DNA from 2 places in the Kitasatospora sp. McL0602 genome. Region 1 is predicted to be linked to the other one. Evidence: predicted binding sites of a transcription regulator. Region 1 holds the regulator's gene; the other holds the start of a gene.

Region 1 (3,204 bases):
CGAGTTCGGTGGAGATCTTGCCGAGCTGCTCCAGCCGCTTCTCCAGCGACGGGTGGGTGGACATCAGCTGGGTGGCGGCGTCCCGGGCGCTGAGCGCGGGGGCGAAGTAGAAGGCGTTGTACGCCTGCGACGAGCGCAGGTCCTTGCTGGGGATGGCGGCGATCTGGCCGGTGACCTTGGTGAGCGCCGAGGCCAGCGCGCTGGGCCTGCCGGTGAGCTGGGCGGCGGCGCGGTCGGCGGCGAGCTCGCGGTAGCGCGAGAGCAGCCGGGTGAGCAGGAAGCTGATCGCGTACACGACCATGCTGACCAGCGGGATGACCAGCATCGCGATCGCCGCGTTGCTGTCGTTGTTGTTGTTCCGGTTGCCGCCCATGAAGCCGCCGTAGAGGGCGATCCGGGTCATCATGCCCGCCAGCACACCGAGGAAGCCGGCGATCGTCATCACCGCGACGTCCCGGTGGGCGACGTGCGAGAGCTCGTGCGCGAGGACGCCCTCCAGCTCCTCCGGCTCCAGGCGGCGGAGCAGGCCGGTGGTGACGCAGACCACGGCGTTCTGCGGGTTGCGGCCGGTGGCGAAGGCGTTCGGCATGTCGTTGTCCGCGACGGCGACGCGGGGCTTGGGCATGTCGGCCAGCGCACAGAGCCGGTCGATGGTGCCGTGCAGCTGCGGGTACTGCTCGGGGGTGACCGCGCGGGCACCCATCGCCCGTTCGGTGATCTTGTCGCTGAACCAGAACTGGGCGACGAAGAGCCCGCCCGAGATCAGCACGATCAGCGGCCACGCCCCGCGCAGCAGGACGATCAGCACCCCGGTGAAGCCGACGTAGAGCAACCCGATCAGGAACATCGTGGTGATCATCCGACCGGTCAGCCCTCGGTCGGGTGCGAAGCGGGAGTGCTGGGGTGACGGCGACATCACGGCTCCTTCGATCCCAATGCCCGGTATCACGTTCCGTCTTCGATGCTGCCACCCGACGGCCGCGCAGGCACCGCCCCCGCGCGGGAGATCCGGCCCGGAATCGGACGAGGATCACTCAAGCGGGCCGTTCCTGCCGCCGTGAGGGGGCCTTACACTGGCAGGTACGGTTCTGGCACTCTGCCTTTCAGAGTGCCAAAGGGCCCGTCAGCTACCAGCACAACGGACGAAGACGGAGGTGCGTGCCGTGCACAACGAACGAGTCAACGAGCGATTCAGCGAGCGCAGGCCCGACGAACGCAAGTCCGACGCGCGGCAGCTCGACACCCGCCGTGACCTCCGTCCGTTGGACGACCGCAAGCTCGCCGTGCTGCGCGCCATCGTCCAGGACTACGTCGGCACCGAGGAGCCCGTAGGCTCCAAGGCCCTGGTCGAGCGGCACAGCCTCGGGGTCTCCCCGGCGACGGTGCGCAACGACATGGCGGCGCTGGAGGAGGACGGCTACATCCACCAGCCGCACACCAGCGCGGGCCGCATCCCCACCGACAAGGGCTACCGGCTCTTCGTCGACCGGCTGGCCGAGGTCAAGCCGATGAGCGCGCCCGAGCGGCGCGCCATCCGGCACTTCCTCGACGGCGCGGTCGACCTGGACGACACCGTCGCCCGGACGGTCCGGCTGCTCGCGCAGCTGACCAGACAGGTCGCGGTCGTCCAGTACCCCTCGCTCTCCCGCTCCACCGTCCGGCACGTCGAGCTGGTCGCGCTGGCCCCCGCCAAGGTGATGCTCGTCCTGATCACCAACACCGGCCGGGTCGAGCAGCGGATGGTCGACTGCCCCGGCACGGTCGGTGAGACCGTCCTCGCGGAGCTGCGGGCCCGGCTGAACGCGCGTGCGGGCGGTCAGCGGCTGCCCGACGTGCCCGGTCTGCTGGAGGACCTCCCGGCCGCATTCGAGGCGGCCGACCGGCCGACCGTCACCACGGTGCTGGCGACCTTCTTCGAGACCCTCGCCGAGCAGAACGAAGAGCGGATCATGCTCGCCGGCACGGCGAACCTGACACGGTTCGGGCACGATTTCCCGCTCACCATCCAGCCCGTCCTGGAGGCCCTGGAGGAGCAGGTCGTCCTGCTCCGCCTGCTGGGCGAGACGGCGGACGCCGGGATGACCGTCCGGATCGGCCGGGAGAACGAGTACGAGGGGCTCAATTCCACCTCCGTCGTCTCCGTCGGTTACGGTTCGGGCGACGAGAGCGTGGCAAAGCTGGGTGTGATCGGCCCGACCCGGATGGACTACCCCGGCACAATGGGGGCGGTCCGTGCGGTCGCACGGTACGTGGGTCAGATCCTGGCCGAATCCTGAGCAGTAAGCCGCGGGGCCATCGCCTCGCGGACTCGTCGCAGCACTTCTAGAGGCGGAACAAGCGGAGCATTTGGTGGCCACGGACTACTACGCGGTACTCGGCGTCCGACGGGATGCGGGGCAGGACGAGATCAAGAAGGCGTTCCGGCGCCTTGCCCGTGAACTGCACCCGGACGTCAACCCGGACCCGAAGACGCAGGAGCGGTTCAAGGAGATCAACGCCGCCTACGAGGTGCTCTCCGACCCGGGCAAGCGCCAGGTCTACGACCTCGGTGGCGACCCGTTGTCGCCGGGCGGCGGCGGTGGCGCGGGCGGCTTCGGCGCCGGTGCGGCGGGCTTCGGCTTCTCCGACATCATGGACGCCTTCTTCGGCGCGGCCTCCGGCCAGCGCGGGCCGCGCTCGCGCACCCGCCGCGGGCAGGACGCGATGATCCGACTGGAGATCACCCTGGAGGAGGCCGCGTTCGGCACCACCAAGGAGCTCCAGGTCGACACCGCCGTGACCTGCACCACCTGCTCCGGTGAGGGTGCCGCCCCCGGCACCTCGGCGCAGACCTGTGACATGTGTCGCGGCAAGGGCGAGGTCTCCCAGGTCACCCGGTCGTTCCTCGGCAACGTGATGACCTCCCGGCCCTGCCCGCAGTGCCAGGGCTTCGGCACTGTCGTGCCGACCCCGTGCCCCGAGTGCGCCGGCGACGGCCGCGTCCGGGCCCGCCGCACGCTCACCGTCAAGATCCCCGCCGGTGTCGACAACGGCACCCGCATCCAGCTGGCCGGTGAGGGCGAGGTCGGCCCCGGCGGCGGCCCGCCCGGTGACCTCTACGTCGAGATCGCCGAGACCACCCACGCGACCTTCCAGCGGCGCGGCGACGACCTGCACTGCACGGTCACCATCCCGATGACGGCCGCCTCGCTCGGCACCCAGGTG
Region 2 (3,204 bases), 2.2 Mb from region 1:
CGTCTACGTCAACGACGACGACGTGCGTTTCGCCGAGGGCCTGGAGACGGCCGTCGCGGACGGCGCGAGCGTCTCCGTCATCCCGGCCGTCGCGGGCGGCTGCTGACCGCCCCGCACGCAACCGCGGCATTGCACGGACCCGAGCCGCCGGTGGAATTCGGAACGCATTGTTCCGTTTCTTCCGGCGGCTTCGGCATGCCCGGGGAATTCCCGTCCCGGCGGGGGAGTAGAGTGCGGCTCTGGTCGGCGTACTCCCCTCCGCCGCCTGCGGGGTATTCCCTCCCGCACTCCTTTGCGCACTCCTTCGCGGCGGCCCGTCCCGGTGGCCCGTCCATGCCTGCGCCCGACGCCTCCGACCGGCTGGTCGCATACGCAAGGCTCGTCCGGCCGCTGAGACGTCCGTCCGGTAGTACGGACCGGAAGATGTCAGGCTGACGTCAGAAATCTTTCGGCGCTTTGCGCCATTCGTCCCGCTATGCCCGGTGTGAATTGCTGTCGTCTGCCGCTTTCATCCCGGGATATCCGTCCTGTGCCCCGGTGAATTCCGCAAGGTTGGGCCTGTTGCAGAGGGCGTCTGTCCGGATACATTCAGCCGCGGTCGACGCATTCGCCCGCTGATCAGCCGCCCCCAGGGCGGCGTCAGCGGCCGCTTGCGGCGTGCAGGGCTGCGTCCAGGGGGGGTTCCCTCGGGCGTGCCTACCAGACCTGGACCCGCATCCCTGCGGGTTCGTGAAGGGCCAGCACAGTACAAGGGGAGTTCGGAATGGCTCAGGGCACCGTCAAGTGGTTCAACGCGGAGAAGGGCTACGGCTTCATCGCGGTCGACGGTGGTGCGGACGTGTTCGTCCACTACAGCGCGATCCAGATGGACGGCTACCGCACCCTCGAGGAGGGCCAGCGGGTCGAGTTCGAGATCTCCCAGGGACAGAAGGGCCCGCAGGCGGACATGGTCCGTGCGCCCGCGGTCTGACCTTTCCGCCCCTGCGGGGCCTCGGCTCGGTCACGAGCTGGTGCTCAACAGCTTCACCCGGCAGGCCCGTACGACACCCGTCGTACGGGCCTGCCGCCGTCTCCGCCGCCGTCGCCTGCGACATCGGCGCGGCTCGGCCGATTGGGCTTGCACTCGATACCCGAGAGTGCTAATCATTGGCGTTAGCACTCACAGCATGAGAGTGACAACGGACCGGGTCGGTGAGGCCCCCGGGAGCGGTTGGGGACATGACCCCCGCACACCAGGGCCGTCCGTCGCGGGCACCTCTGGTCCGAGCAGTCGACCGTGTCCTGGAGGACCACTTCCGATGGCCAAGATCATCGCTTTTGACGAGGAAGCTCGCCGCGGACTCGAGCGTGGCATGAACCAGCTTGCCGACGCCGTCAAGGTGACGCTGGGCCCCAAGGGCCGCAACGTCGTCCTTGAGAAGAAGTGGGGCGCCCCCACGATCACGAACGACGGCGTCTCCATCGCCAAGGAGATCGAGCTCGAGGACCCGTACGAGAAGATCGGTGCGGAGCTCGTCAAGGAGGTCGCCAAGAAGACGGACGACGTCGCTGGCGACGGCACCACCACCGCCACCGTGCTCGCCCAGGCGCTCGTCCGCGAGGGTCTGCGCAACGTCGCCGCCGGCGCCAACCCGATGGCCCTGAAGCGCGGCATCGAGAAGGCCGTCAAGGCCGTCTCCGACGAGCTGCTCGCCCAGGCCAAGGAGGTGGAGACCAAGGAGCAGATCGCTGCCACCGCCTCCATCTCGGCCGCCGACACCCAGATCGGCGAGCTCATCGCCGAGGCGATGGACAAGGTCGGCAAGGAAGGCGTCATCACCGTCGAGGAGAGCAACACCTTCGGTCTCGAGCTCGAGCTCACCGAGGGCATGCGCTTCGACAAGGGCTACATCTCCGCCTACTTCGCCACCGACCTGGAGCGTATGGAGACCTCGTTCGAGGACCCGTACATCCTGATCGCCAACTCCAAGATCGGCTCGGTCAAGGACCTGCTGCCGCTGCTGGAGAAGGTCATGCAGAGCGGCAAGCCGCTCGTCATCATCGCCGAGGACGTCGAGGGCGAGGCCCTGTCGACCCTGGTCGTGAACAAGATCCGTGGCACCTTCAAGTCCGTCGCCGTCAAGGCCCCGGGCTTCGGTGACCGCCGCAAGGCCATGCTCGGCGACATCGCCATCCTCACCGGTGGCACCGTCATCTCCGAGGAGGTCGGCCTCAAGCTGGAGAACGCCGGCGTCGACCTGCTGGGCACCGCCCGCAAGGTCGTCATCACCAAGGACGAGACGACCATCGTCGACGGTGGCGGCGACAGCGAGCAGGTCGCGGGCCGCGTGAACCAGATCCGCGCCGAGATCGAGAACAGCGACTCGGACTACGACCGCGAGAAGCTCCAGGAGCGCCTGGCGAAGCTCGCCGGTGGCGTCGCCGTCATCAAGGCGGGCGCGGCCACCGAGGTCGAGCTCAAGGAGCGCAAGCACCGCATCGAGGACGCCGTCCGCAACGCGAAGGCCGCCGTCGAGGAGGGCATCGTCGCCGGTGGTGGCGTCGCGCTGCTGCAGGCTTCGGTCGCGTTCGACAAGCTGGAGCTCGAGGGCGACGAGGCCACCGGTGCCAACATCGTCCGCGTCGCGCTGGAGGCCCCGATCAAGCAGATCGCGGTCAACGCCGGCCTCGAGGGCGGTGTCGTGGTGGAGAAGGTCCGCAACCTCCCCTACGGCCACGGCCTGAACGCCGCGACCAACGAGTACGTCGACCTCATCGCCGCGGGCATCATCGACCCGGCGAAGGTCACCCGCTCGGCGCTGCAGAACGCCGCCTCCATCGCGGCGCTCTTCCTCACCACCGAGGCCGTCATCGCCGACAAGCCCGAGAAGGCCGGCGCCGCTGCCGGCGGCGGCATGCCGGGCGGTGACATGGACTTCTGATCCTCCTGAGGATCGGCAAGTTCTGATCGTTCGCGAGGGCGGTCTCCCCACCAGGGGAGGCCGCCCTCGCGGCGTTCCTGTGTCCGTCACCCGTTCGTGGGACGCTGAGTTCATGGAGGGTCTCGGCGCTTCGGAGCGCGACTACGGTGACGACGAGCAGCGTCATGCGGGAGAGAGGGGGTCGGGGGTGACCGCGATGGCTGTGGAGTCGGGCCGCGAGTGGGCCTACCTGCTGGACACCTGGCGGGGCTTGGACGTCCCGGAGGGGTGGCGCGCCGAGATC

Evidence for each region. Region 1 encodes HrcA, which represses chaperone genes, less so after heat shock. Its sites were predicted from a motif close to TTNGCACTCNGNNNNNCNGAGTGCNAA; they were not measured.
Region 2: the regulator HrcA is predicted to act here: its motif matches at 1,117-1,143, upstream of groL (chaperonin GroEL).

What each region holds. Positions count from the first base shown of each region.
Region 1 covers NZ_CP197246.1:5,276,452-5,279,655, forward strand. The annotation lists gene htpX (zinc metalloprotease HtpX) at 1-916, opposite strand, end outside; gene hrcA (heat-inducible transcriptional repressor HrcA) at 1,263-2,276, shown strand; gene dnaJ (molecular chaperone DnaJ) at 2,350-3,204, shown strand, end outside.
Region 2 covers NZ_CP197246.1:3,075,328-3,078,531, reverse strand. The annotation lists gene ACR68M_RS13850 (ubiquitin-like small modifier protein 1) at 1-106, shown strand, start outside; gene ACR68M_RS13845 (cold-shock protein) at 764-970, shown strand; gene groL (chaperonin GroEL) at 1,299-2,921, shown strand; gene ACR68M_RS13835 (Uma2 family endonuclease) at 3,109-3,204, shown strand, end outside.